Linked DNA regions of Priestia megaterium. The protein of the gene in region 1 binds, or shares a complex with, the protein of each later gene. Links are inferred from orthologs where the notes say so. Each region holds a gene or a part of one and is shown in the gene's direction. Other genes may lie near its edges.

What was found.
Region 2: the proteins of fliS (region 1) and hag are in contact, whole or in part, in a crystal structure (PDB 5MAW), measured with the Bacillus subtilis proteins. The link is inferred for Priestia megaterium from one-to-one orthologs.

Annotation. Positions count from the first base shown.
Region 1 is NZ_CP085442.1:4,960,816-4,974,693, reverse strand. Bases 11,008-13,785 are described here. They hold fliS (flagellar export chaperone FliS), read left to right. Parts: upstream 11,008-12,084; coding sequence 12,085-12,486; downstream 12,487-13,785. Other genes in these bases: LIS78_RS25805 (GNAT family N-acetyltransferase), read right to left, coding at 13,640-13,785; hpf (ribosome hibernation-promoting factor, HPF/YfiA family), read left to right, coding at 13,017-13,568; fliT (flagellar protein FliT), read left to right, coding at 12,489-12,827; fliD (flagellar filament capping protein FliD), read left to right, coding at 11,008-12,068. Also shown: LIS78_RS25875 (flagellar basal body rod C-terminal domain-containing protein), read left to right, coding at 1-88; flagellar assembly protein FliW, read left to right, coding at 1,052-1,474; carbon storage regulator CsrA, read left to right, coding at 1,499-1,729; choline uptake/conversion transcriptional regulator CudC, read left to right, coding at 1,956-2,510; gbsB (choline dehydrogenase), read right to left, coding at 2,553-3,755; betB (betaine-aldehyde dehydrogenase), read right to left, coding at 3,777-5,267; LIS78_RS25840 (high affinity choline transporter 1), read left to right, coding at 5,897-7,609; LIS78_RS25835 (amino acid permease), read right to left, coding at 7,647-9,044; LIS78_RS25830 (hypothetical protein), read left to right, coding at 9,377-10,057; more of fliD, read left to right, coding at 10,260-11,007; more of LIS78_RS25805, read right to left, coding at 13,786-13,878. UniProt on the Bacillus subtilis protein: Essential for filament assembly. May act as a facilitator of flagellin (hag) secretion. Antagonizes translational repressor CsrA indirectly.
Region 2 is NZ_CP085442.1:1,067,681-1,084,973, reverse strand. Bases 7,935-10,830 are described here. They hold hag (flagellin Hag), read left to right. Parts: upstream 7,935-8,918; coding sequence 8,919-9,743; downstream 9,744-10,830. Other genes in these bases: ggt (gamma-glutamyltransferase), read right to left, coding at 10,259-10,830; LIS78_RS31270 (peptidoglycan-binding domain-containing protein), read right to left, coding at 9,803-10,234; pcp (pyroglutamyl-peptidase I), read left to right, coding at 8,044-8,685; LIS78_RS05555 (DUF979 domain-containing protein), read left to right, coding at 7,935-8,029. Also shown: LIS78_RS31275 (acyltransferase), read right to left, coding at 1-393; LIS78_RS05595 (hypothetical protein), read right to left, coding at 733-939; LIS78_RS05590 (XRE family transcriptional regulator), read left to right, coding at 1,144-1,491; DNA-binding anti-repressor SinI, read left to right, coding at 1,704-1,826; LIS78_RS05580 (histidinol-phosphatase HisJ family protein), read right to left, coding at 1,876-2,667; LIS78_RS05575 (HPP family protein), read left to right, coding at 2,901-3,458; LIS78_RS05570 (zinc ribbon domain-containing protein), read right to left, coding at 3,556-5,013; LIS78_RS05565 (zinc ribbon domain-containing protein), read right to left, coding at 5,077-5,982; LIS78_RS05560 (DUF969 domain-containing protein), read left to right, coding at 6,359-7,063; more of LIS78_RS05555, read left to right, coding at 7,064-7,934; more of ggt, read right to left, coding at 10,831-11,908; LIS78_RS05525 (CapA family protein), read right to left, coding at 11,909-13,069; poly-gamma-glutamate biosynthesis protein PgsC, read right to left, coding at 13,079-13,531; poly-gamma-glutamate synthase PgsB, read right to left, coding at 13,543-14,730; LIS78_RS05510 (NAD(P)/FAD-dependent oxidoreductase), read right to left, coding at 15,434-16,360; GTP cyclohydrolase I FolE, read right to left, coding at 16,409-17,053; LIS78_RS05500 (EAL domain-containing protein), read right to left, coding at 17,111-17,293. UniProt on the Bacillus subtilis protein: Flagellin is the subunit which polymerizes to form the filaments of bacterial flagella. Assembly into flagella requires FliW. Acts as a homeostatic autoinhibitory regulator to control its own cytoplasmic levels.

The DNA of each region.
Region 1 (13,878 bases):
TGCATATAACGCTAGTGCCCGTATGGTGACTATGATTGATGAAATGCTTGATAAAATTGTAAACGGTCTTGGAACTGGAGGAAGGTAAAGATGCGTGTCACACAAGGAATGTTAGCGGTTAATTCGTTAAAACAGATTAGCAATAGCTATTAAGCTGAAAACACTTCAAAACCAATTATCAACGGGAAAGAAAATTACTCGTCCTTCGGATGACCCGGTAGTGGCTACTAAAGGAATGGCTTATCGTTCTAATCTTTCTGAAGTAAATCAATATAAACGTAATTTAACAGAAGCCCAGTCTTGGTTTGATAGTTCAGAATCAGGACTTGAACAAGTCAATTCCATTCTTCAGCGCACTAAAGAGCTGGTCGTGCAAGGGTTAAACGGTACGAATGAAAGTGATGACCGCCAAGCGATTGCACGTGAAATTGAACAGTTAAAGCTGGATTATATGCAAGTAGGCAATACGCAGGTGGCAGGAAACTATATCTTTAACGGTGTAAATGTAGGAGCACCGCCTATAAGTGAGAATGCAACCGGTATGATAGAATCGAATATTAACCTGGATCCTTTTTCAGTTGAAGTATCAAAAGGTATCCAGCTGAGAGTCAATATTCATCCTGAAAACATTTTTGGACAAGGTGCATTCGACTTAATGAACAATGTTCAAACAGCTTTTGAACAAAACGATGTAAACTCACTAAAAGATCTCTCTACACAGGTAGACACGCAGCTGTCTACGCTATTAGCAGAGCGATCTGAATTGGGAGCAAGGAGCAATCGGCTTGAGTTGATTGAAAACCGCCTTGATTCACAGGAAATTACGGCTACTAAGATGCTTTCAAATAATGAAGATGCAGATATTGAAAAAGTCATTACGGATTTAACCGTACAAGAAAGCGTGCATCGTGCTGCTTTGGGAGTAGGTGCTCAAATTATTCAGCCTACGCTGCTAGATTTCTTGCGTTAAAAAGTTCCTTCTAGACAGAAGGAACTTTTTTACAATGAAAAAAGATAACAAGAAAAAATCAATTAGCAAAGGTGTGATGAGATGAAAATTTCAACAAGCTATCATGGAGATATAGAAATAGATAATCAGCAAACACTGACATTCAATCAAGGGATTCCAGGTTTTTTGGAAGAAACTGAATTTGTTATTTTACCACTTCCGGAAGCCGAAGCTTTCCAAGTTATGCAGTCTATTCAAACCAAAGAATTAGCTTTTATTATCACGGATCCATTTCAGTTTTTTTTAGATTATGATTTTCAACTAGAACCTCAGGAAATCGAAAAGCTTCAATTACAACAAGCGGAAGATGCAGCTGTTTACGTATTGCTTACGATGTCAGATTCTGTGGAAAAGATAACGGCTAATTTGCAGGCTCCTGTTATTATTAATACAAAACAACAGCTTGCTAAGCAAGTGATTTTAATGAATACAGCTTACGAAACGAAGCACAGGTTATTTGAGTAAGAGGAAGAGATAAGGAGTGAGTCCATGCTTGTTTTAACTCGAAAGTTAAATGAAACAATCAAAATAGGTGATGAAATTGAAGTGACCGTCCTTGCAGTTAATGGTGATCAAGTAAAGTTAGGAATTCAAGCTCCAAAGTCTGTAGATATTCATAGACAAGAGGTTTATGAAGAAATACGTAACGAAAATAAAAGTGCTTCTCAAATTACATTACATGCTATTGATATGCTGAAACAATTACCGAAAAAGAAATAAAACGATCAGTTTGAAAATAATCAAAAATATACGGTATAAATAATATCTAAATCGGGAAAGATAAACATATAGTATTCCCCACTATGTCTTAAGCCTTTCTCTTTAAGAGAAGGCTTCTTTTTTATCAAAAAATTGAACTGAATTTCTGTTTTTTTCCTTTTTATCGTGTATCATTAAATTTATTAAGTATAATTCAAATAAATTTAACAAAAGAGGAGAAGAGTAAATGAGTGATGTTCAAGAGTATCATGATTTATTAAAAGAAGCAGAAGATGTGGTTGTCAGCGCTTTAGCTGATACAATGGATTTATATGGTGTCACACCTTCAGTAGGAAGGCTGTATGGCATGCTTTATTTTATGGATGAGCCTGTTACATTAGATCAAATGAGTGAAGAATTGGGTATGAGTAAACCAACGATGAGTACATCCATTCGTTCACTGCAAAATATTGATATGGTCCACAAAGTGTGGAAAAAAGGTGTTCGAAAAGACTTATATGAAGCAGAAAAAGATTTTTCTAAGTCCTTTTTTTCATTTTTCTGTAAGAAGTGGCAAAGAGAAATTTCAGTTAACTTAGAGGCAATCGAAGAAGCGGAAAACAAGCTGCAGATTCTTTTAAATGATGAAGATGTGCCTGAGGAGATCGCAGTAAAAGCAAAGCGTAATTTAGCGCAGATTATAGAGTCAAAACAGTATTATCATTTCTTAAAAAAAGTAGTGAAAGTTTTTGACGACCGAAGAATCATCGATATTTTAAATGAAGAATTAGCGAAAGAGTAAATAAAAAAGGCTGTTGAAAAATCAACAGCCTTTTTATCATTTTTATACGGTTAATGGCGTAGCTTCAAAACAGCGGTTATAAATCCATTCGTAACTTTTTACAGTTAAATCACGAGGGTTACCAACTGTTTGTGGATCATTAAATGCTTCTTGAGCTAAGCGAGAAACCGCTTCTTTTGGAACACCTTGTTCTTCTAAAGAAGGGATTTGTACATCTTTAACTAGTTGATATACTTCACGAACAGCTGCTTGAGCTGCTTCTTCAAGAGTTAATTCATGTGTATTAACTCCTAAAGCTTGAGCTATGCGCGCAAATTTTTCAGGCTCACCCATCCAGTTATATTCCATTACAGGACCTAGCATTGCTGCTACGCAAGGGCCATGGGCAATTGGATAAATGCCTCCTAATGTTTGAGCCATCGCGTGGGCTGCTCCTGCAGATTCACTTCCATATGAAAGGCCAGCAAGCATAGCTGCATGCGCCATTCCATAGCGTGCTTCGATGTCCTGTCCATTTGCAACTGCACGTCGTAAGTATTTTCCAACGTACTCAATAGCCAATAAAGCAACAGAGTCTGTCATTGGTTGTGCAAAGTGGCATGTATAACATTCAATTGCATGAGCTAATGCGTCAATTCCTGTACCGGCCGTAATATGTGAAGGCATAGATACGTGCAGTTCTGGATCAATAATTGTTAAGTGAGCAGCAATTAAAGGTCCACCTGTATTAAATTTAAACTCACGAACAGGATCCGTAATGACGGCCCATTGTGTGACTTCACTTCCTGTACCCGCAGTTGTAGGGATTGTTGTTAAAGGAGGAATACGTTTTGTTAAAGGTTTTTTCCCTTCAGCTGCTTCATAATCTAAGACGGGAGCATTATGGGCTACTTCTACACCAATAGCTTTTGCCGTATCCATTGAACTTCCGCCCCCAACAGCTACTAGTCCGTTGCATTCATTTTCTTTGTACATTTTTGTGCCGTCCGCTACTACATGAATAGAAGGGTTGGCTTCTACTTGGTCAAATAGAATAACGTCTACGTCCGCTTCTTTTAAACTAGCGATTACAGGATCTGCTAAACCTACTTTCTTTACACCTGGGTCTGTTACCAATAAAACTTTAGATACACCTAGATTTTTAACTTCCTCTCCAGTGTGTTTTACAGCACCAATTCCATGTTTTACAACCGTTGGCATCTCAAAACTTTTTAAACGTTCCATTCTTTCAAATCGCATAAACATCTTTAAATTCCCCCTTAATTTTTATTGAAACCAGCGCATTGGCTGTGGATTTGTATTCGTGTAAATATGTTTAATTTCCGTATATTCTTCTAGCCCGATATGGCTAAGCTCTCGTCCAATCCCAGATTGCTTATAACCTCCCCAAGGAGCCTGCGGGAAGTAGGGATGATAATCGTTAATCCAAGTTGTTCCCATACGGAGTGCTTTCACTACACGTTCAGCTCGATTCATATCACGTGTCCAAACAGCTCCAGCTAATCCATAGATTGTATCGTTAGCAAGTGATACCGCTTCTTCTTCAGTGCTGAAGCGCTCAATTGTCATAATCGGACCGAATGACTCTTCTTGGACAACTTTCATATCCCCATGACAGTTTGTAAAAATAGTTGGTTCGATAAATAAGCCTTTTTGTAAAGAGTCCTGAGTTGGACGCTTGCCGCCTAAAACAAGAGAAGCACCTTCTTGTTTGCCAAGCTCAATGTAATGTTCCACTTTAGCTAGGTGTTCTTTTGAGATAACGGGTCCCATTTGAGTGGCTTCATCCATGCCGTCCCCTAGCTTAATTTTTTTGGCTTGTTCAATAACTGCTGAAACAAATTTATCGTGAATATCATCTTGAACGAGTAATCTCGCACCAGCTGAACAAACTTGACCGGCATGAAAGAAGACCGCATTTAATGCATAGTCAACCGCAGTGTCAAAGTCAGCGTCAGCAAAGACGATATTCGGATTTTTCCCACCGAGTTCAAGAGCAATTTTTTTAAAGTTGCCTGCGGCAGCCTGCATGACTTTACGGCCAGATACACCGCCACCTGTAAAGGAAACTAAATCTACTAAGTGACTTTCTGCCATTTCTTGTCCAACGGTCGCACCCGGGCCGAGTACAATGTTAATGACGCCTGCTGGAAAGCTAACTCTTTCAAAAATTTTCATCATATGAATAGTTGTTAAAGGGGTGATTTCGCTTGGTTTAATAACAATTGTATTCCCAGCAGCAAGTGCCGGAGCCAATTTCCAAGAGGCTTGCAATAAAGGGTAATTCCAAGGAGTAATTTGGCTGCATACACCTACAGGTTCGCGGACAACGCGGCTAACAGAATCGGGATTAGGTGACTCAATCATCTGTCCACCATCTTTATCTGCTAATCCAGCATAGTATTGAAAGACATCAGCAATTCCATCCATGTCTGCCAGGCTTTCAACGAGGGTTTTTCCAGTATTTAAGGTTTCAAGTTTAGCGAGTTCTTCACGATCATTACGAATTTCTTCCGCTACTTTAAATAGTAAAGAACCTCTTTGGGCCGCTGTAAATTTAGACCATTCACCTGCATCAAAAGCTTTTCTAGCTGCTTCAATAGCTTCTACAGTATCAGCACGATTTCCTTCTGTAACGACAGCGATAACCTCTTGATTAAAAGGATTTATAATTTCTCTTTTCTCGCCGCTGCGTGCTTCAACCCATTCGCCGTTTATGTGCATTTTTTCAAGCGTAAGTGTTTGTTCCAATAGCATCGACCTCCAAATAATAGAATTTGTTAAATTTATATTTAACGTTCTTAATAATTCGAATTATAGCATCGGTTATTTAATTTAGTCAAATCAAAAAAACTCCAAATGTTCTGAATTTATCAGATTATCTTCTCTGTAAGAGACTAATCATTCGGATATTAAGAAAAAATTTAACAAAAAGTGATAAAAAATCACTGATTGCTATGTCCCTTGATACAAAAGGTTTTTTTATGTATGAGCTATGAGAATATTATTCTTTTTTTATATGAAAACACTCAAACTTTTTTGACAATATACTAAACATTCAGATATATTAACCATAGTACTATATCTGCTTGCATACAAACCTTGAAAAACAAAGGATTTTGAATGTGGAAATTAAGAAAGGAGTTTAGATAAAAGATGAAAACAATTATGAGCTCTTAGCAAAATAGTAAAAAAAGTAAATTTAAATTATTTTAATATAACTATATAAACGTAATTTCTCCCCTTCACATTGGTATTTATAATCCAACTATTTATATTTTATTCTAAAAAATCTATTTTTAGGTTTAATTGTATGCTGGTAGGAAAAAGGAATAAAGGACAATGATGTCTTTAGATTTCTTTATCAATTTAAAGGATGTGAGACGATGCAAAATGCTAAAAAGCCATTTCGTTCAGACACACAACAAGCCAGGCCTGAAAAGTCGAATGAGACTTCTGACTTTTCAGGGAAATCAAACAGGAACAACCGTCTACTAACCCCCTTATGGACAACTATTATAGGATTTTCCATCTTTATGGTTGTCGCATTTATCTATTCTCTCTATAATCCAGATCTCTATTGGCCAGGCCTCATTTTAATGTTCATTATGTATGGTGTTATTTATTTTATTGGTGCTCGAGCCGCTGCAAGTAAAAAAGGAAAATCAGATGATATGCTTGTTGCAGGAAGATCTATGCCGCTATGGATTTCAATGTTCACAATGACCGCCACTTGGGTAGGTGGAGGGTATATTGCTGGAACGGCCGAAACCGTTTATTCCTCAGGGCTGACATGGACCCAAGCCCCATGGTGTTATTCAATCAGCTTGATTTTAGGCGGTATCTTTTTTGCTAGAAAGATGAGAAGGTTTGAGTTTATGACAATGCTCGATCCTCTAGAATCTCGTTTCGGTAAGAAAATGGCTACGGTTCTTTATTTTCCAGCTATACTGGGAGAGCTGTTTTGGAGCGCAGCTATCTTAACTGCTTTAGGAACAACATTCGGTGTGATTTTAGGCCTCAGTTTTTCAATTTCCATCATTCTTTCCGCACTTATTGCCATTGCATACACCGTGATTGGCGGCTTGTGGGCAGTAGCACATACCGATATCTTACAGCTTTCTATTATGTTTTTAGGCCTATTTCTGGTGCTTCCCTTTGCATTTTCGAATACGGGAGGGGTGGGAGCCGTTTTTTCTACTTATTCAGAAGGCATGACTGGTTCTCTTCATTTATTTCCTCCATTAAAAGGCTGGGAAGATCCGAAATGGGGAAATACATATTGGCAATGGTGGGATAGCACATTCTTACTTATTTTTGGTGGTATTCCATGGCAAATTTATTTTCAGCGCGTGTTATCTGCTAAAAATGAAAAAGCAGCAATGTGGCTATCTATTACAGCCGGCATCTTTTGCGCGTTAGCGGCCTTGCCTCCAACTTTAATAGGAATGATAGGTTATAGTGCAGACTGGTCTTCATTTGGAGCGTCAAGCCCTGAGAGCGCGTCCATGATTTTAACGTATGTATTTAAATACCTAACGCCTGATTTAGTAGGAGCGATTGCGCTTGGAGGCCTAGCTGCTGCCGTCATGGCTGCAGTAGCGGCTTCGTTACTTTCAGCTTCGGGGATGGCAGCCTGGAACGTGTATCGTCCGATTGTAAAACCAAATGCGACACAGGCGCAGTTAGATAAAGTTATTAAACGTTCTATCATTATCATTGGAACGGGAGCAACTCTAATTGCTTTAAACTCTGAGAGTGTCTACTCTTTATGGTATTTATCAGGGGACCTCGTGTATTGCATACTTTTTCCGCAGTTGGTTTGTGCTTTATTCTTTAAAGGAGCTAACTGGCACGGATCTTTGGCTGGGTTTATTGTGTCTCTTGTTCTTCGAATCGGTGGAGGAGAACCACTGCTTCATTTAAAAGCGCTGCTTCCGTATCCGATGATTGAAGACGGAGTGGTCATGTTTCCGTTTCGTACATTTGCGATGGTAGGCGGGTTGTTAACTATTTTTATCGTTTCTTACGCAACGCGACGTATTTGCCCTCCTCAGCCGCTTCGAAATCTTCATCGTGACATATCGGTTGAGAAATAATCAAAAGCAAAATAAAAAAGCCGCAGATGCGGCTTTTTTATTTTGCAATATTTTCTGATTCGGAAAATTGATCGTCAGGTCGCTTGTTGTTTGTTTTTTTGATGAACGAGTATGAAAGAAGAACCACAGCGGTTAATCCAAGAGTTAAGAAAAACTGTGAGCGCATCGAATCAATAAATGCCATTGATAAGAAGATCACGGTAATAACAGCAATTGTTGCGTATGTTAAATACGGGAACAACCACATTTTCATTCCTTTAATTGGCTGGTTAGCTTGAATCATTTTCTTGCGCAGGCGTAAATGAGAAATAGCGATAGCTAAATATACAATAAGAGCAATGGCTCCTGATGCATTAACTAAGAATAAAAAGAGTTTATCCGGCGAAACGAAGCTAAAGATAGCACATACATATGCGGCAGCTGTGCTAATCCATACGGCTCTTGCCGGCACGCCTGATTTGCTTACCTTTGCTAAAACGCGAGGAGCTTGTCCTTTTTGAGCTAATGATAAAATCATTCGTGAGTTCGTATACAAAGCAGAGTTTAAGCAAGACAAAACGGATACTAATACGACTAAATTCATAATTTGTGCAGCTGCTGGAATATTGACCATTTCTAACATTGTTACATATGGACTTTTTAGTAAATCAGCTGAGTTCCAAGGTAAAAGAGTTACTAAAATAGCAACTGAACCAATATAGAAAATTAAAATTCGCCATACGACACTGCGAATAGCAGTTGTGATAGCTTTTGCTGGATTTTCTGATTCACTAGCTGCAATAGCTGCAATTTCAGCTCCAAAATAAGAGAAAATAACGGTAATAACCCCTAAAAAGATAGAGTTCGTGCCTTTTGGCATAAAGCCTCCGTGGCCCGTTAAATTAGCTAGACCAGGTGAAGATGTACCTGGGATTAATCCGAAAATAATAGCTAAACCGATCCCCATAAAAGCAACGATTGCCACAATTTTAATCATAGCAAACCAATATTCAAATTCTCCAAATGATTTGACAGAGAACAAGTTTGTTAAAGTTAATGCAAAGGTTAAGATTAAGCTTAAAAGCCAAATTGGTACGGAAGGGAGCCATTCATGAACAATTGCTCCTCCTGCAGTGGCTTCAATCGCAATTACAATTAGCCAGAAAAACCAGTAAAGCCATCCAACAGCATAACCTGCCCACGCGCCAATTCCTTGCTGAGCATATGTTGCGAATGAGCCTTTATCTGGGTTTACCATAGCCATTTCACCGAGCATACGCATCAATAGAACGACTAGCAGTCCGGCTGCTGCATATGAAACTACTGCTGCTGGGCCTGTTGCGTTAATAACGGATCCGCTTCCTACAAACAAGCCGGCTCCGATAATACCTGCAATGGAAATCATGGAAACGTGACGTTGCTTTAACTTTCCGTGTGATTCTGTTTTGTTTCCCATCGTATTCACTCCTTTAAAATTATCGAAAGACTATTAGAAAATAAAGTAAATTCTGAAAATATAAATAGAAATTCCTCCCCTTACCTTTATAATAAGCAAGAAGTGTGCCAATTATCAAATTACTATTAAAATCAGTCTTTAAGTTACTAAACATACAGTATTTTAAGTCTTAAAAGACTTAGATTAGTCGTTTTCGACTTATTTATTGCGTGGAATTTCTGCTATATACGTAAATTTTATGCGGATTTTCGACAACTATCTTATTTATCTTGTATGATAAAAGAGAAATCGGTATTATATTCCAAGAAAAATGTTTGAGAGGGTGCGTATAGTTGAAGAAGTTTATAGCTGTTATTTTTCTATTTATTATTCTTTTATTTGGTTTGTATTTTTTAGTTAGTCCAGTTAAGAATGTTGAAAGGCTTGATCAAACTGCTTCCTTATCTTCATTAGCACAAGAAAAGTCGGCGCATGCGACGTCACTAGAACTTAACGGTGGATCTCCTATTTTAGGATACCGATTAAGTGAGAGCGATGTTAATGATTATTTGCGCAGCTATCTTTCTGAAAAAGATAAAACGATTGAAGGAGCAGAAGCTGAGTTACTCCCGGAACATATGAAATTTTATATTAATAAACATGTGGTATCTTTTATGGAATCGCAGCTTGTAGTGGATGTAACGCCAAAAGCCGAAAACGGAAAGCTTGTTTTAAAAGTGAACAGCGTGCATTTAGGAAGAATGCCGATTCCTATGTCTCTTGTGTGGGATCGTTTAAATATTGATGAGTCTTCTGATGTGACGGTTGATAAAGAAATGAATGAAATTACTCTACTCACTAACTTACCAGACTCCATTTCGTTTGAACAAGCAGATACAACGGACGAATATATAAATTTATCCGCTTCAGTAACCATTGCTTCATTACGAGATATTATAAATTTAGCACCATACCTTATCCCTAAAGATATTCAAAGAAACTTATCTCGCCAACTGAACATGTTTAGTCAATAATAAAAAGCTCACTTATTTTCTAAAATAAGTGAGCTTTTTCTATCTTGCACCATTTGACCTATGAAAAAAATTTCTGTTTTACCGATACAAAATAGAGAAGTGTTGAACCTATAAACGAATAGGGTGATTCGAAAAAAAAACACTCATATTTTATGGCTAACAGTTGATGAATAGATGAATAAAAAAATGGTGGTGATGGTAAGTGGTAAGAGTAAGTGGGTTAGCAAGCGGAATGGATATTGATCAAATCGTCAGTGATTTAATGAAGGCTGAACGTATGCCTATTGATAAAATGAAAAAACAAAAGCAAACGTTAGAGTGGCAGCGAGATGATTATCGCTCTATGAACTTGCTATTATCAGAATTTAATAATCTCGCTTTTAATATGACCTTGCAGTCTTCTTATTCGTCTAAAACGGTATCTTCAGCAGATGAAACGAAAGTAAAAGCGGCAGCTACTTCCTCAGCAGGTAACGCGTCTTATACACTTTCAAACGTGATAATGGCGACTGCTGCGCAAAATATCAGTAGTGGGAAAATTTCAGAAGGCTCTTCAGAAGGCACTATTGACCCTACTAAAAGTTTATGGGAGCAAAAAACCTTGCTTGGCAGTGCGTGGAGTGGAAAAGAGGTCAAGCAACCTGATATTACAATAAGTGCTGATACAAAGACTTCCAAGTTATCCAAAGGAGCCATTTTTGAGGGAAGCCTGCCTTCTTCTATTCAAGTGAAAAATAAAGAATCTTCTCAAGAATTTAATATAAAAACTACAGGCGATCCTACTTTAATAGGAGAGAATGATGTATTCGTTAATATGAATACGGGCGAAATGACATTCGGTTCCACGTTAGCAAACGGTAGCACTGTTCAAGGATTTACGTATAAGCAAAATGTCCTCCAGTTTTCTATTACAACGTATGACAGTAATGGAAAAGCAACAGGAGATAATGAAGACGGCAGTATGTCATTTGAATTTGATGGTTCAGCGTCATTAAATACTGTTTTGACCCAACTTAGTAATTCAAAAGTAGGTATTTCAGCCTTTTACGATGAAGGAACAGATAAAGTTGTCTTTACTCGCAAAGACACAGGAGATTTGTCAAAAGCCGGTGGTGCAGGCGGTCAAAAGATGGTGTTTTCAGGAGCGTTTTTAAAAAGTTTCTTAAAATTAGATACTCAAAAAGAAACCGGCGGAACAGATGCAAAGTTTACGCTAAACGGTCTAGAAACAACCCGTAAATCCAATACGTTTACAACGGGAGGTGTTACCTATACCCTCCAAAATAATTTTACAGGAGATGTGCGCGTTAATGTAAGCAATGATACGCAGAAAGTATTTGATACAATTAAAGATTTTGTGACCAAATACAATGAACTGATTGAGAAGATTAACGGAAAGATTACGGAAGAAAGAGACCGGAACTATCAGCCTTTGACTGATGAAGAAAGAGAAAAACTAACGGATAAACAAGCTGAGCAATGGGATGATAAGGCGAAAAGCGGTTTGTTAAAAGGAGACTCAATTTTATCAAGCGGGCTAAACCAGATGCGTTCTAACTGGTATGCCTTTGTATCAGGAGTGAGCGGAGCATTTTCGCAGCTAACCGACATCGGTATTTCAACTAGCGCAAACTATAGCGATCGAGGCAAGCTAGTCATAGAAGGTGACGGAACTAAATTAAAAGAAGCAATTGAAAAAGACCCGCAGTCAGTCATGGATTTATTTATGAAAAGTGGAAGTACAACAAGTGAAAAAGGGATTGTACGACGTTTACGAGATACGATTACTCAAACCGTATCCAAAGTTGAGCAGCGCGCTGGCCGTTCAACATGGACAAGTGAACAATTTTTGCTTGGGCGTAATTTAAAAAGCGTAAATAGCCAAATCACTAGTTTTGAAAGCAGGCTCACACAAATAGAAGACCGATATTATCGTCAGTTTACAGCAATGGAAAAAGCCATTCAAAATGCAAATGCTCAAAGCGCGCAGTTATCGCAATATTTTAGTTAAGAAGGAGTGAAAGTTTATGACAGCAAATAATCCGTATCAAGCGTATCAGCAAGGAGCTGTTCAGACTGCTTCTCCAGGAGATTTAACGCTTATGTTGTATAACGGGTGTTTAAAATTTATCAAACTTGCACGAACAGGCATACAGGAAAAAAATATTGAGCTGAAAAATACGAATCTGTTAAAAGCACAAAATATTATTCAAGAACTAATGATTACCCTTGATACAAACGTGCAAGTTGCTAAGTCTATGATGGCTATGTATGACTATATTAACCAGTGTTTAATTGAAGCAAATACAAAAAATGACACAGCAAGCTTGGATGAAGCCGAACAATATGTAACAGAATTCCGCGATACATGGAAGCAAGTTGTGCAGCTTCACCGCCAGCAAGTCCATGGAAGCGGCGGTCAAGCATAAATATGATTAACGACCTATATCAGCTAACTGATGAGATTTATCGGCTTACTCAAACATTTTCTGACAAAAATCGAGAAGAAGGCATTCAAAAGTTAGAGTATCTTCTATTAAAAAGACGTGACCTCATAGAGAAACTGCCGCCAAAAAGTAGGGATAATGAATCGATGGGTAAGAAAATTGTCGAAATGAATAAGGCAATTGATCAAAAGCTGATCTTAATTCGGCATCAAATTATGGTAGATCTCCGTTTGTTAAAAACGAAAAAAAAGCATAATAACAGCTATGTAAACCCTTACGAAACGAAATCGTTTGATGGGATGTTTTACGATAAAAAAAATTAATTCTGCGTAAAAAAATACAACCCTTCTTCTTATGAAGAAGGTCTATTTTTTTGGTTTTTTCATAAACTTTTCTCAGGTTCCAAAAATTTTCACTAAATTTTCAAAAAATTTTAATAGTTTAGGAAGGGATTGTGTCGGGTATTGTAGAATTGTAGAGGTATAGCAATGGATTAAAGGAGGAGTTCGAACATGATGTATAACATTCGCGGTGAAAACATTGAGGTGACTCCAGCAATTAGGGAATACGTAGAGAAAAAGCTTGGTAAGTTAGAGCGTTATTTCGACGAAACACCAACTGCTGACGTAAATGTAAACTTAAAAGTCTACAATAACGATCAAAAAATAGAAGTCACAATCCCAATGAATGATCTCGTATTGAGAGCTGAAGAGACACACAGTGATTTATATGCAGCTGTCGATCTTGTCCTAGATAAATTAGAGCGTCAAATTCGTAAACATAAAACAAAAGTAAATCGAAAAATGCGTGAAAAAGGCGCTGAGAAGTATCTGTTCGCAGCATTAGAAAGCGAAGCGAACGTAGCTGTTGCAACTGAAGAAGATGAATTAGAGCTAGTTCGTACAAAACGATTTAATTTAAAGCCAATGGATAGTGAAGAGGCTATTTTGCAAATGAATATGTTAGGACATAGTTTCTTTGTATTTACAAACGCTGAGACCAACATTACAAACGTTGTATATCGAAGAAAAGATGGACGATATGGATTGATTGAACCAAACTAAGATTATAGGCTCTCTTAAGCAAGAGCAGTAAAGTAAAAGCAGTGTGCCTCCGCACGCTGCTTTTTAGCTGCTTAAAAAAATAGTTCCATCACTACATAGCGTGTAGAAGATTTGGTGAATACACGAGCCGTTTTTTTAATGTTGAACGCCTGATAAAAAGAGACTTTATTTTCTCGTGCGTTACACCAGACTCTTCGTACCCCAAGGCTCTTTACCTTGAGCAACACCTCTTTTAGCAAATGACTGCCATACCCTTTTCCTTGTTCTTCTTTGAGAGTGGCAAATTTCCGGAATTGAGCTTCATCACCTG
Region 2 (17,293 bases), 3.9 Mb from region 1 along the record:
GGCCCGTCCAATCCAGACATTATTTTCAATTACTACTTGCTCACTCTTTAAAGAATCATTAGAATCTACAAGATGATAGTTACTGTCGATTATATTTGTCAACGGACCTATCTTTACATTATCCCCGATTCTAACTAATCTAGCACAACCTATATCTACCCCGTAATTAATAAACACATTATTTCCAAATACTATTTTCGATTCTTTGTTCTCGGTATTCAGGCTTACTTTTATGGGGCGCCCCGTAATTGATAAGTTGTGCCCTGCTACAATCTGGCCTTGAGATTTTACTGAACAGCCCCCTCTTAATCGTGGCAACTTACCTGATTTTGAAAGCTTTAGTTTTAACAAACTTCCCTTAGTTACTGCAAATGCTTTGTCTACAACTGACATTCAACACAACTTCCTTCCCATTATTATCAAATATCTTCAAAATACTACATTATTGGTCACAAAGGAAGTACTTTAGGATAAATAGGTATATATTTACTAAGAAACCTTATTTAAGAAGAGACTTTTCTATTTATAATTTCGTTTCATATTCTCGTTAAATATATTTTTATTACTTGCTTGATTAATAAACAGATTATCAGACAAATTTTTCTAGTATAAATTAATGAATTTATTGTATATTGTCTAAAAATTGTGCTATCCGCTTAAAGCGTTCTAATGATTATAAATAATTTCTTTAGAGGTAGGAATCATTTATCTTAATGACGAGTCTCTTTTCCTTTATCTTTTAAGAATGCTGTAGATGTTCATGCGGTTCGGTCCCGAGCCAAGCTCGCCTCTCATGCCTCCTGTTCCAAATTCCAGCTGTTTATAAAACGCATCTTCTCGTTCACGTTCCGTCATGTCATTCATTTGTTTTTTTAATTCACTTTGTAATTCATTATGATTGATCCATTTATTCCATTCGTTGTTCCACGTCCCGTTCATCTCTCCTGTCTTGTGTTTATCTATTAGTATTGTGAACGGTTTATATGAACTAGATATGAATTTCACCAGAGACCTTTGTATCAAAATGATTTTAAAGTTAAAAATATTTTTCTTGATAAAGAACATTTTTTAGTAGAAATACGTACTGAATAAGTGTATATGCATTATAATGAACAAAAGACATAAGAAAAGGACGGGCTGAATGTGGTAGGAGCCAAAATTAAAAGTTTGCGATTAAAAAAAGGATATTCCATTACACGACTAGCTGAAAAAGCCAAAATTTCAAAATCATATTTATCTCATTTAGAAAAAGGGCTAAACAATAACCCTTCTCTTCACATGCTTAATAAAATTGCGTCTTCTCTTAATACAACGGTTGATGAATTAATTGAAGCTGAAATTAGTCATCCTGTATTATCTTCAAAACCACTTATTAACAAAGAATGGCTTTACTTAATTGAGCAAGCAATTAAAGACGGCATGACCAAAGAAGAGTTTGTGGAATTTCAATGTTATTTAAAGTTCCGCAAAATGAATGACCGCACAAATTGACTAAAATTTACCAGGTTTTTTAACTTTATTATGAATATCGACCTGTTTCGACATTTTTTATTAATAGTATTTTATACAATAGCCCTAATCTACAAATTTGATAACTATTACAAATTATTCAGATAGGGGCAAATAGTGACGCAAAGCTTCAGATCTAAGGCCGCTTCCGGCTATGATGGCTGGGTTCCCTGGTAAAGGGCGGATGAACCGTAATGAAGAAGGAAAATATACTGTTAATTGATCATGAATGGATTAGCCTGATGCAAGCAGCTCGTACACTAGGGCTGACGGTGGAAGAGGTCCGGAAATTTTTATCGGAATTCAAGCGTAATTGAATATAAAAAGCATGCTCTGGTTTGAGCATGCTTTTTCCAGTTTTGCCTTTTAAATACGAACTCCTTTTGCCTCACGTTGATCAAACGTATAAATTCCCGTAAATCCGCACTGTTTTGCCATTTCAACCGCTTCTTTCATATGTGCTCCTACCGTTTCGGCAAAATGTGAATCAGATCCAATCGTTAAGATTTCTCCGCCTAAATCACGGTACAGCCCAACAACTTCAAGTGCCGGCAGTGCTTCGCCCAGCTTCCCTCTTATGCCTGAAGTATTAATTTCAATTCCAATATTACGATCAATGGCTTTTTTCAAAATATCCGCCAAAATGTCTTTGAATTGATAAAAGTCATATATGCCGTATTGCTCAAACGCATAGCGCTTCATTAAATCTAAATGAGCCAACACATCAATATCCGCTTCGCTTACTAGCTTATACATTTCATTAAAATAAGCGCGGTAAATCGCTTCTTTGTCATTCAGCTCCAAATGCTTGCGAAGCTTAATGTTATTAATGTTATGAACCGATCCTAAAATAAAATCAAACTTCTCCTGCTTCATCGTTTTTTGATACTCTTCTTTCAGGTAGTGCGGCTCGCAAATTTCAATTCCTTTTTTAATTACTAGCTGACCTTGAAACTGATCTCTGCATTGTGCTAGTTCTCGTTCATATTTATCAAAATCCATATGACCGTACGTTGGCGCTAATGGATTTAATGAAAAGTGCTCGGTAAAACAAATTTCGTTTATGCCGTTTTCTACAGCCTGCTCGCACACTTCTTTCATGACTGCCTGTGAGTCAAATGAATTGTTCGTGTGATGATGGTAGTCTACTAGATACATAATTCAGTCACCTCTAGGTTTATTATACATCTCTCTTGTCCTTACTGCACATAGAGACCCTTTTCCCAGCCTATCTCACCTTTTTTCGTCCACAAAAGGAATTTCCATTAAAAAAAGTCGTTTTTCCTCTTCCAGTAATCCTTTTTTTCTTATAAACTAACTTAATATAGCAGATGTTCTGACATACAACTTGACAAACAACTTTTACTTACAAAAGAGAAAGGAAATAAGAAATGGAAATTGAAAAGAGTTTTTCTCAAAGCAAAAGCCCCTTTCTGTCTTACTTAAGCTCTTATACGAAAAAGATGAAAGGAGAACTAAAAGAAGAACCAAAAATTAATTACAGAGATGCAGTCGTTTCTTCTTTAGGAGGCTTAATTGCGATTATCATCAGCAGCTCGATTGCACTCGCACTTGGGTATCCAATGGCGCTTGCTCCGATTGGCGCAAGCTGCGTGCTTGTCTTCGGTGCTCATAAAGGCCCTTTATCACAGCCTCGCCACGTGCTTGGAGGGCATTTGCTCGCAACGGTTTCAGCACTTATTATTTGGAGTTTATTTCATCGAAGTCTTATCACGATTGCGATTGTGCTTGCGTTTGTTCTTATTTTAATGATTCTTACAAAAACCGTTCATCCTCCCGCGGCGGCTAGTGCGATTGTAGCCATTAACACAGGAGCCGGCTGGGGATTTTTAGGAGTTATTATACTTTGTGCATGTGTGGTTGTACTGATTTCTACGGTGTATAATAATTTATTTCAAGATCGGCAGTATCCCAGGTATTGGGTTTAATACATAAAAAAGACGTCTTCTCATAGAAGACGTCTTTTTTATTTGTTTTTCCTTACTACCCTATGTTTTTTGCTGTTCAGGCTCTATTTATTAGCTTTTATTTTACTTCAGTTGAACTAATAAGCTGGTAAACTCCTAGACTTCCATCAGATAACTCTTTTACTTTATGAATACTATTGAATTTTTTGTATTTAACAGATCCGTCTCCGTACGAAATATCATACTCTTCTGTTGTATACACTTTATACATAGAATCATCAATTTTTGTTACTCTATTTACGTTAAAGCTTAATAAATCTTCTGTTATTCCTTTTTTGATTAGGTAAGCTGTATAATCTTTTTGTTCCTTGTATTTTGGTCCGTTAGAATCGATATAAGGCTCTGCAATAGAGAAGTCTCCACTGTTAATTGAGGAAATTGTAGCGTACATATATTGTTCAATAAAACTAGAAACTTCGCTAGTAGATACTCCAGAATCAGCTTTTGAATCTTGGCTACCCTCCCCATCTTCCCTAGAAGGAGCTGATGCTTCTGCCGTATTTTCCTCATCAAAGTTAAGTGCAATATCTTCCATTCCTTTTTTGATTGACACTTCTTCCGTTTTCTTTTCTCCAGAATCAAATTTGCGTTCTGCATATACTTTTACAGAACCATCCATTGGCAGTGGACCTAGATAATCAATATCGCCAATTTCTGTTTTTGTGTCTTTGCCATTAACGAACAGCGTCGCGTCATCATAATCTGAAGAAACGTATACTGCATGATCTGACCAATCAAACTCAACGTTCACATCTTCTCCTTCGGTACCGTCAATCTCTTGTTCATTTTCAACTTTCCCATAATCATTTTGCACTTCACCCTTTACGGTATGCGTACCAGGTAAAAATGGACCAATCTTTTTAGAGGAGTCACTGCTTACCGTGCCAGCTTTTTGACCGTCAATATATACCGCTGTCGCATCTTCTGTAGACTGAACTTTTGCATATACAGGGTTTACTTGTACCGTGTAATGATCAAAGATTCCCCATTTCTTTCCGTCTTGTTCTAACTTAGCGTATGAAGAGTGATCTTCGCTTGGAACTCCTGCTTCAAGCGCTCTGCTATCTGCCGCTAACCCTTCAGAGATTGATTTCATTACATCCGGATTTTCATGCAAATATGTAATAAATGCTTTTGTCTGTCCATCGTTGGCTTCTAGTTGAATTTGACCATCGTTTACATATTTTTTTACTTTATCAATATCATTGCCCTTTACTGAAGCAATAAATTTTTCTGACACGGCTTTAGGCGCCATCATTGTTTTATCTATTCCGTAATAAGCGCCGCCAAGTATAGCAGCTGCTGCTATAACTGAAATCGCAATAACCTTTGTTTTTTTATTTGGAGGTTTTACCGATTCTCTCCCTTCCTCTACTGAAGGTGATGCGGATTCTACGTAACGCTGTGATTGTGCTCCTTGGCTAGAAGTCTCCTTTCTTTCGACGGGATGTCCACACTCTGGACAGAATTCATGCTCATTTGCTAACTGATGGCCACACTCTTTACAATATCCCAATTTCTACACTCCTTTTTATAGTGTTATGAAAAAGCACCGCTGTGCACGATGCTTTCTGTCGGCTTAAAATAGATCATTTAATTCATTGCTATTTCCCATTCTTGTAATAATTGCTTTGGCTTCTTCTCCTAACCCATTCGCAATGAACGTCAGTACAATCGTAATTACTACGTACACGATAAGAGTGCTATAGATACGATCAAGCCCACTTGTGCCGCTTTGCTTGAAGCTGGCAATCGTATATGGAACCACAAGGAAAATACTCAGCAAACCAAAATTCATAAAATAAGAGAAGTACTCTACATGGAGAAATGCAAGTACAAGTCCAATTAGAAGAAGCGCTGTTGGAATAATCATAAACGTGCCAAAGCGTGAGAAAAATTCTTTAAAAGAAACGTCTACCTTTCCAAACTTTGCTGCAATATATGTTGCTCCAATAATAACCGCAAGTCCAATAAAAATGAGAATCCCTTGCTTAAAGACAAAATCGGTAAAATTGAAATGAATAATGCTATTGATATCTGTAGCTTTTATCAAATCAGCGCCCGTATTAAATTCCTCCAGGTCAGATGGATCCAGCTCTTCACTGATAATAGGCAGTTTGAACATGCTTCGAACAAATTGAATCAACAATAGCTTCCAGCCTACATACAGCATAATAGGTATACTAAGAGCATAAAGAATGACTGTGATAAGAGCATTAACGAATTGGCTTTCACCTGCTGCTTGTGCTGTAGCTGTTGGATTTTTAATTCCTTCTGCAAAATAACTAAAAAATGATTTTGACACCTTTTTCGCTTGACGGACACGCTGATTAGGTTGTTGAGGCGCATACGCTGTTTGCGGCTGAGGCTGATATTCAGATGCTGCTGCCGTCTGGCTTGCTACTGCCTCTTCTTGTAATTTATGACCGCATTTCACGCAAAACTTCCCGCCATCATTAAAATGGCCGCAATTTGAACAATTCAAATGCTCCTTCCTCCTTCAATATATTGTTTAAAATATAGTTATATAGATTTACCTATATGTAATCTATATAATTCTATATTCATACCTTTTAGCATTATACACCATTTTTGGTATTTCAGGAGAGATGTTTTCAGCAGATCAGCTTAAAAAGTTTCTGCCAAAACTTCTTCGCAAAATTCTCTCTTTTATTTCTACATGCATGTTGTGTATAAACCTTCTTTTTATGCTTTTAGTTCACCAATATAACTATTTTATGTCTTAACTATCTTGTTTTAATTTTCAGAATTGTTTATACTCAAAACATCTTTGTTTTTTTAGAAAAGCAATGGAGGTGAATTTACAGCACGATTTATACATACTCAGGGGGGGTTTTTTTATGTTGAAATTAATTGGGGTTTTGTTAGTGGCAGTGGGATTTTTATTTCGTCTAAATACACTGCTTGTGGTGACTGTTGCAGGCATCGTGACGGGCCTTGTATCAGGTTTGTCACTGTATGAAGTGATTACGATGTTTGGACAGTTCTTTGTAGATAACCGCTATATGTCTATGGCTATTTTACTTACTCTTCCTATATTCGGCGTGTTAGAAAAATACGGATTGAAGGAACAAGCGGAAGTGCTGATCAAAAAAGCCACAAACGCTTCTTCTGGAAATGTTTTACTTATATACCTTTTCATCCGTGAAATCTCAGCCGCAGTAGGCTTAAATATCGGCGGACACGCTCAATCCGTGCGTCCGTTAGTTGCACCTATGTCTGAAGGAGCAGCTCGTGCAAAATACGGAGAGCTTCCGCCTAAAGTAAAAGAAGATATTCGCGCTCATGCAGCAGCAGCTGAAAATACAGGCTGGTTTTTCGGAGAAGATATCTTTATCGCAACGGGTGGAATTCTCCTAATGAAAGGATTCTTTGACTCCGTAGGCATTCACGTTGACGTCTGGGATATGGCGCTTTGGGGTATTCCAACAGCCATCGCAGCACTGCTGATCAGTGCCATTCGTTTCCGTCAGTTAGACCGACGTATTCACAGAAAAATGACGAAGCACAAACCAACATCATCTTCTAAGACGGAGGCGAGCTAAATGAAAAGCATTCTGACGCTTGATACGATTTACTACTTACTCGGTATTATTGTCGCTTTTATCGCGATTCGAATTGCACGTGACCCTAACCATCCTAATCGTTTAGGATCTTCCCTATTCTGGGCGCTGTTTTCCATTACATTTTTATTTGGCAACGTGATTCCGCCTTTTTATGTAGGGTGCTTAGTTATTATCATGGTGCTGCTTGCTTCTTTTAACCGCGTAACTAAATCGAATGAAGCGGAAACACCTGCTGAAGAACGAGTGGCTCACGCGCAACGATTAAAAAACAAAATCTTTTTACCAGCTTTATTTATTCCTATTTTTACGATTATCGGTACCCTTCTCTTTGGCAAAATTAAATTTGGAAACTGGGCGTTAATTGACCCGGAAAAGGTCACGTTAATTTCACTGGCAATCGCTGCTGTCATTGCTTTTATCGCTTCAATGGGCGTCACAAAAGCGAAAATGGACGTGCCTGTTAAAGAAGGAAGCCGCTTGCTTCAAGCAGTCGGCTGGGCGGTTATTTTACCGCAAATGCTGGCAGCGCTCGGCGGTATCTTTTCAAAATCAGGCGTTGGAACAGTCGTCTCAGATATTGTAAGTGATGTACTGCCGACTAACTATGCGTTTGTTGCTGTGCTTGCATATTGCTTGGGGATGCTGCTATTTACGATTGTCATGGGAAATGCGTTTGCGGCGTTTGCCGTTATTACTGGAGGGATTGGACTCCCGTTAATTGTACATATGCACGGAGGAAATCCAGCAATTATGGCAGCACTGGGCATGTTTGCTGGCTACTGCGGCACGCTTCTTACGCCAATGGCAGCTAACTTTAATATCGTACCTGCTATGCTGCTTGAACTAAAAGACAAAAACGCCGTGATTAAAGTACAAGTGCCGATTGCGCTATCCGTTTTTGTTGTTAATACGCTATTAATGTACTACCTTGTATATCACTTTTAAAGGAGACTAATAGAATGACAACTGTATTACTAACCGGCTTTGAACCATTTGAAGGTGAAAGCATTAACCCATCTTTAGAATCTGTAAAAGCTTTAGACGGTGTAGTCGTTGAAGACTATCACATTATTGCTAAGCCTCTTCCTACTGTGTTTGGCGAATCAATCGCAAAGCTTCATACGTATATAGAAGAAATTAGCCCTTCCATCGTCATTTGCGTTGGACAAGCAGGGGGCCGAGAAGGAATTACCGTCGAACGCATTGCGATTAACGTAGACGACGCGCGAATCCCTGACAACATTGGTCAGCAGCCTATTGATCGCTCTATTATCGAAAACGGTCCTGCCGCATACTTTTCGACACTGCCCATCAAAGCAGCTGTCGAAAACTTACGCCAAGCAGGCCTCCCAAGCAGCGTCTCACAAACCGCTGGAACCTTTGTGTGCAACCACGTGTTTTACGGGCTCATGAATATGATTAACAACTGTTCCATTAAAGGTGGATTTGTTCATATTCCTTACTTGCCTGAGCAAGCCGTCAATCATCCAGGGAAAGCCAGCATGTCGTTAGATTTGATTGTGCAGGGACTTCTTTCTATCGTAAAAACTACAATCTTAACTGAAGATGATATTTTAGTTTCAGGCGGAGCTACTCATTAATGCTAAAGACCAGTTCATATAGAGAACTGGTTTTTCTTTTTATATACGCACAAATTTTTTATTTAATAAATTAATGGAAGGTATAAACAACCTCTCCTCTCAGTCGATATATAGTATGAACATATTTCTCAAACGGATGGTGTTCGATTACTGTCATCCCAGCCAAGACTGGGACACTTCTTGAATACAAGGATGTAATCAAGAAGTAAAACCATTATACGGAGGTAAGGAAAATGAGAATTAATCACAACATTACAGCTTTAAACACGTACCGTCAGTACAACACAGCTAATAATGCACAAGCAAAATCTATGGAGAAATTATCTTCTGGTCAGCGTATTAACAATGCAGCTGATGATGCAGCTGGACTAGCTATTTCTGAGAAGATGCGTGGGCAAATTCGTGGGTTAGACCAAGCTTCTCGTAATGCGCAAGATGGTGTTTCCATGATCCAAACTGGTGAAGGTGCATTAAACGAAACACATTCTATTTTACAACGTGTTCGTGAGTTAGCTGTCCAATCAAGTAGTGATACTAATACAGCAGATGACAGAGCGGAAATTCAAAAAGAAGTAAATGATTTAGTAAGCGAAGTAGATAGAATTTCTGGTGATACAGAATTTAACACTCAAAAACTGTTAAATGGTGAAGGCGGAACCAGCGGAACATTTACGTTTCAAATTGGTGCAAACAAAGATCAAACCATCGATGTGACATTTGCTAGTATGAAAGCCAGTGACTTAGGGATCGACGGCCTTGACTTAGGAACAGATGCAAGTACTTCTTCTACTGCAATCGAAACAATCGATGGAGCAATCAAAAAGGTATCTGATGAACGCGCTCAGCTTGGCACTAAACAAAATCGTTTGGAGCATACTATTAACAACTTAAATGCTTCATCTGAAAACCTAACAGCATCTGAATCACGTATTCGTGATGTAGATATGGCGAAAGAAATGATGGAACAAACAAAGAATTCAATTCTATCTCAAGCTTCTCAAGCTATGCTATCTCAAGCTAATCAACAGCCACAAAACGTACTTCAGTTATTACGTTAATAGAAAAGCGGGCTTTCCTAGGAAAGCCCGCTTTTATTTAACTTTTTCTATACAAACTATTATAAGCTATTGCTAGTAGATTCAGCTGTACCTTCTGCATTCTTGCCCGTATTTACTAAAGCTTCCCACGTCTTGGGACCTACAATACCGTCTGCTGTATAGCCGTTTTTCACTTGAAACTCTTTTACTGCCTGTTCCGTTTGTAGACCGAAGAAGCCGTCTGGATTAAGACCCAAAGATTTTTGAACAACTTTGACTTCTTCTCCTGCTGATCCTTTTCCAAGAGCTGCAGCACTGCTAAGTGATAGAATTTGAGTTTTATCCTCTTCTTTTGCTTTCGCTTGCTGCATTAAGCTAGCATATGCCTTTATTCTTTTTTCTTCTGCTAGACTCAATGTTTGCGTGTGTTTGAAATTAGACATGATAAAAAAGAATCCTGCGACGATAATAATTGGAACTATTATTTTAATAAGATTTCTTACGATAGTCATTGTACTCTCCTTTAAAATAAGTGTTTATTTGACTTTCCATGTTCCTTGTCTTCTAGGGTCAGCCCCTCCATAGATAACATTGTCTTTTTGATCAATAACGATAGCTTGTACGCCTCCATAATAGATAAAAGAGCTCTTCTCTTCTACTTCATAGCCCATTCCCTCTAATTCCTCTCTTACACTTGTGGGGTATTGGAACTCGGTATAAAGATGATTGTTTTCTATCGAGAATCTAGGTGCATCAATCGCGTCCTGTAAAGATTCCTTAAATAAAAGATGGCGCACTAAAACTTCCGTAAGCATCATCGGTATTCTGCTTCCTCCTGGTGTACCTATTCCAATAACCTCGTTATCTTTTCGAAGAATAGTAGGTGCTGTAAACGTTCGTGAACGTTTTCCAGGCTCATAATAGTTAAGGGAATTCTTTATGTTATTGAAATTATTAAGATTGTTGTTGAGGAAAAATCCCTCCACATTTTCTCCAGATCCAAAAAAGTTACTTAGTGTATTTGTAACGGAGACAACCGTACCATCTTTGTCCGTTACAACAAAATGAGTTGTACTAATATGCTCTTCTTCAAGATCGTTTCCTTTAAGCTGATACTTTTCAGACAGCTTATTCAGGGAAACATCTTGTGCTAACTCTCTAGAATATTCTTTGTCCGTTAACTCTTTCTCATCTATTTCAGAGAAAGCAGGATCTCCAATATGCTTAACGCGATCACTATTTGCCCGGTTCGTTATTTCAGAAGTTACATGCGTAAAAAGTGCTGTATCTTCTTCTGTCTTTTCAATGTGTAACATTTCAGCCATTTGCAGGGATTGTATTAACGTAATTCCTGCAAACGGAGGAGGTGCAGAGATTACATCGTAACCAGCAAACTCTCCTTGAACGGGTTCTCTTTCTTCAACAGAATACTCTTCTAAATCTGATTTCTGTATTCCTGGAACTTCATCCGCTATTTCCTCTGCCAGTTCTCCATTGTAAAACACATCTGAACCTTTTTCTTTAATTAGCTCAAGCGTTTCTCCCAGCTCAGGCTGTTCGAGTTTTTCACCTTCTTCAATAGGTTGGTTCCCTGGAAAGAAGTTAGGAATCTCATCTTCTGATAGACGATATTGTGCTCCTTTTAGACGCTCTGCAAGCTGCTGTCCGACTGGAAAACCATCATCAGCTAATTTAATAGCTGGCTCTATTAATTCATCCATTTTTTTGCTTCCGTATTTTTCATGGACCGTTTCCATACCTTTTACAAATCCAGGCACACCTATCCCTTCTTCGGAATCTTCACTTGAAGTAGGACTGGTTTCTCGGTAATCAAAAAAAGTCGGCTTGTCCGATTGGTCACCTGGAAGGATAAGCATTCCTCCTCCTCCGCCAATACCAGACCCATAAGGTTCTACAACACCTAAAGCATAAGAAACGGCAACAGCAGCATCCACGGCATTTCCGCCTTCTTCTAACACATCCATTCCGACTTCAACAGCTATCGGATTTGAAGAGCTTACACCGTATCCTCCGGAAGAATGATTAATCTCCCTGCTAGACTCAAATTTATTAATTTTTTTATAAAACTTGTTATCTGTTTCACTATTAAACTGCTGTACAATCGCGTAACCGCCAACTAACAGAACTGCAAGAAAGATCAGCGAGTACATCCATTTTCTTTTCATTTATTCAGTTAACCCCTTTTTTACTACCCGAGAGTGGTCGACTGTAAATACTAACTTATTATTTTCTTCTTTGATTCCAAGTGATTTTGAAGAACTTTTAGTCAGACGTTTAAAAATCTTTTCTTTATAGTACGTATCCCACTTTCCTAACGGAGTCGGTGTAGCTTCTTTTATAAGTACAGGTGTAATTTCAAAACGGGCTGTTCCGTCTTTCTTTAACTTATACTGAACGAGTGCGCTCTCCCTTGATGCTGACCATCCTTGGTCGAAGACAAAATTCCCTAAGCTGTAAAAGATAACGGTATTTTTATAGACATCAACAGATTGTAAAACATGAGGATGGTGGCCAAGAATGATATCGGCCCCTGAATCTGCCATTGCTTTGGCTAATCCTTCTTGTCTAGGAGAAGGAGCCGTGTCATACTCTTGCCCCCAGTGCGCATGCACCACAACTAAATCAGCATTCTCTTTTGCTTCTTCAATTAGTGGAATAAAAATTTCCGGTTTAGCAGGAAGTATGCCTGGATTATTTTGATTAGCTGCTGAATCAGCAACATATGCATCCGTGAAACCAAGTGTAGCTATCTTAACTCCGTTAACTGTTTGATAGTTAATTTTACTAGCGTCTTTAATATTTTTTCCAATTCCTACAAAGTCCAAGTCTGACTTATTAAACGTCTTTATTGTATCGTTTAATCCGTTTTCCAAATAATCCATCGAGTGATTATTTGCTACATTCAAAACAGACAGATTAAGATTCTTCAGAGTTTTCACGGATTGTGCGTCCGTTTGCAAGTGAATATACTTTTCCTGCTCTGGGTATTTGTCGCTAAGCGTAACTGGATGTTCAAAATTTCCTGTTGAATAGTCCGCGTTTTCAAAATATGGCTTCACATAGCGAAATAAATTCTCTTGTCCATAGCGGCTAGCTGCTTTCTCTACATTACGGCCAAACATGATATCTCCAACCATTGTTGCATTAAGCAACGTATCGTCTGTCGTGTTATTTTCAATTGCTTCACTTGGTTTGCTTAGCAAAATGGTTCCGTACATAAAAATCACAAGGATTACCAACATAATCCATACATGTTTATCCGTTTTCTTCTTCGTTACTTTTATAAATTTCAATAACTTTTCTTTGAAATCTAATTTCCTGTCCATCAAATCACCCTAAATAAAAAAGTTGTATACAAACATTAAACTGAATGTAGCACCGCTTATTAACAGCGTGCTACCCATCGTCATTGCTAAGCCCTGCTTTTGAATCGTATTAGCAATTAGACCAGGAACAATAACTCCGATTCCTCGAAACTCATAAATTTCAAAAGGCATGATAGGATAGAAGTAATCAAATACCAACTTCAACGAAATACCGACTACTAACATCGCAGCGAATTTACGACGGCCATATAAAATCACAAACCTTCCAATACCATGTTTTACAATAACGTAGGTTAATAGACTAATAATTAATACCATGACTAAGAAAACCGGCTGATCGAAAATCAAACCAATATAGCCTGGAACAACCAACCCTGCGGGAATAATTCCTGTTTTTTCTGTAAAAATTAAACTTAAAATAACTCCTAAAACTAATGCTACGTATAAATCTGAGCCAAACATTCAATTTCCTCCTAGACAACTTCCTCGATATGTTCATATTCCTTCATTACTTCAATTAGTGGTTCAGCAGCACCATGTATATTTCCTACTCCGTAAATCATTCGATTATGTAATTCAGGTCTTAACTTATTAAATATCTCTTCTGTACTATGACCTTCTAAATCCCAAATTTCTTTTGCTGGAATCTTTCCTTCATTGTAGGCATCCATGATAGGGCTTGTTGTTTCTCCAATCAACACTAAAATATCAGTTTTAATATATGGTAAAACATCTCTCGCGAATTGCTCTGTACGATCTACACGATCAGGACGGCAATTCATAATAACGATAGGTGAATCTACTGAATAACCAATCTCCCCTACCCTCTCCCAAATACGCAATGTGGAAGCGGCATCATTTGCAGCAAATCCGTTTACTAAGAATGCAGGTGCCTTAGGGTTACCAAACTTGGTAATTCTCATTGCACCAGGATCTGGATGAGCATTCAACATTCCTCTAAAAGCAATTTCTTCCGGAATATCTAATGCTTCCGCTACGGCTAAAGCAAGGGATGCGTTATCTGGGAATACCATATAATCGAATTTTCTTAAGAACTCATCTGTAATCCTTGAATTATCAGCCACAATCACTTTCGTTCTTCTCTTTGCAGCAACTGTTTTAAAATATTCAAGGTAAGGACCATCGATTGTAATTAAATGTCCTTTATAAGGAATCGTTGCTAGAAATGCTTCAGCTACCTCGTCTAATGTCGGACCCATAACATCCATATGATCCTCTAATACATTTACAATGACACCGATATTAGCTTGAATCATTTTTTCTTGGAAAGTAATTTGATAGTCTGGGTTTACAGCCATACATTCACTTACCAATGCCTCAGCTTCTAACCTTGCAGCTTCTTTTACTACGCGCCTTTGTTCACCGATATTCGGCCCTTCAGGTCTTCTGACAATTGGCTTTTCTTCATCCGTAAACCAATAAATCATTCTGGCTGACGTTCCTGTAGTTTTTCCTACAGTTTTATATCCAGCCTCCGTTACAATACCCGTTATTAATCTAGTAACTGTTGATTTCCCGCGAATTCCATTAATGTTAATTCTCACGGGGATAGAATCAATATTTTTTTGATGTTTAATCTGCTCCCTTGCTCCATAAGCAAGGACTAGAAACAAACAGATTAAAATAACACTGAGCACCATTAAACCGTTTCCTCCTTATTTACGCCGACTTTTGTCGGAATAGATATGTTAAACTATTAAAAAATAATTAAAATTACGCCCTATTTTTCAATTTTTTTACTCAACTTTTATAGTTAATCATACCTAGATGAGTTTATCAACAGGAGAATTAGTTGTAAAAAATGTAATTTTTAAACATTTTAGTTATTCCATATGTAAATAATTCCATAACCCTTTACTTTTAAGATCCTTCGCTATGACAAATAGGTTCAACACTTGAAGAGTCAGCTTACTCGTTACTCAAAGCATTGACCCTTCATATACGAGGCCACGCATATTAGCATTTATCATTTTAACCAAGAAAAATTTTACCTCAAATAACAATAAGAAGAAGGGTCAATTAAATAGAATAAGTAAGTAAATAAATGAATGGGTATTTTTCAGTAAAGCGGATGTTTCGGGAAAACGTAGGGCTCTATGTGATGCTGTCATTAGCGATTCTCCGCTTTGATTTCATCATTGAATATGTTCTTATTAAAAAGCGAGGGTCCGATCCCAAAGGCTATATTACTTTTTTTCAAACCATTTGTATGCCGGTGAACGTGTTTCTTTTATGTTTATTGTACTTTTCAAGTTAAAAAGCATCTATCCTCATGGGTAGATGCTTTTTATAGGTCATTTATTTTTTATCTGCAACGCTTTGTAAGATATATCTAACAAAACATTACATATTTAAGAGACTTGATAAATGCTTGGCTACAACCGCTCCTTGGCCGGCTGAAGAGCTAATACTAGAAAACAAGGGAGTCGTGCACGCGTCTCCAATTGCATAAATGGCTGGGTTGCTGCTTTGATGCACTTCATTAATGACGATGAGTCCGCTTTGTGTAGTGGTGACTTTTTCTTTAATGAGTTCAACATTAGGCGCTATGCCCAGTCTAATCAGCACTGCGTCTACTGATAAGTTCTCGCATTCACTGTTTTTACTTTTTAAATCGATCGATGTGACATGATGCTTTCCGTGGATAGCCGTCACTTCGGTATCTGTTATCACCTTAATACTAGGATCGGAAAGAACTTTTTCAACGTATTGCTCTCTTGCTTTAAAGTGCGTAGAACGGTGAATCAGATATACTTCTTTTGCTTTTGATGCTAAAAGATGTGCTCCTTCAAAAGCCCGGTCTCCTCCGCCAATGAGAGCAACCCTTTTACCTTTTAACCGTTCTCCGTCTGCTGAGGCAGAATATACTTCTCCTCGGTCAATCATTTGCTGCTCACCCGGCACTCCCAGCTTTCGCTGACTAGAGCCCGTTGCTAAAATAAGATACGTATAGCCAATTTCTTTTTCTGTTTCTTGCTGCTTTACTTTTACTGTTTTAGAACGTTCGTCAATGGAAATTACTTTTGTATTCACTTCATATAAGCAGTCCATATCGATAAAATGCTGAACCATTTTACGCTGCATTTCTATTCCATTTTCCGCTTGTATTCCGGGATAATCAATAATCTCATTATAAATAGTAAACAGCTGTCCGCCTAACTGTGCCTGCTCTTCAAGAAGCAAGCACTCAACGCCTAGCCTTTTACACCACACGGCAGCAGAGATACCAGCGGGTCCTCCGCCAATAATCAGTACGTCAACATGTTGCATACAGCTCACCTCGCTTCTGCTTCTCAGCTTATATGGCTTTTTGTTTCTTTACATTTGTCGCTGTAAAAGAGATAAAAATTCTCCTCGAACCTCTGGTTTTTCCATAAATGTTCCTCGAACGGATGAAGTGGCTGTAGAAGCTGAAGATTTTTTAATTCCTCTTCCGCACATGCACATATGCTTCGCTTCAATAATCACCATAACTCCTTTCGGCTCTAACACTTCTTCGATTGCATCTGCAATTTCATTTGTTAGACGTTCTTGAACTTGAAATCTCTTTGCATATCCTTCTACCGTACGAGCGATTTTAGATAAACCTGTAATTTTTTTATCCGGTATATACCCAACGTGAGCAACGCCAAAGAACGGCGCAAAGTGATGTTCACACATTGAGTGAAATTCAATGTCTCGTATCAATACCAATTCATTGTGATTCACATCAAATGTTTTTTCCAAATGAGCTTTCGGATCTTCTCGGTAGCCTTCCGTGTATTCTAAAAACGCCTTTAACACGCGGTACGGCGTCTCTTCAAGGCCGTCTCTTTCCGGATTATCTCCGCATAAATCAATCAGTTCTTTCACCGCATTCATAAATGTGTCAGCTTGACCTATTTTTTTATCTATTTCAGTTGAATTCGTGCCTACTGTTTCTAAAAATTTTTGAGCAATTAAATTTTGTGTACTAAGTGCCATCTTTTTATGTCCTCTTCCCTTTTCTTAGTAAGTTTATTTTCAAATGATGGTTTTGCTTCAGCTATTTAAAAACGCTGCTTCAAAATCTTTTGCTGCAAGGGGCTTGCTAAATAAGTACCCCTGCATATGATCACAGCCATTTTTCATTAAAAACGCTTTTTGATATTCTTCTTCTACACCTTCTGCGATTACCTGCAGCTTTAAACTTTGAGATAAGCTGATAATCGCCTGCGCAATTTC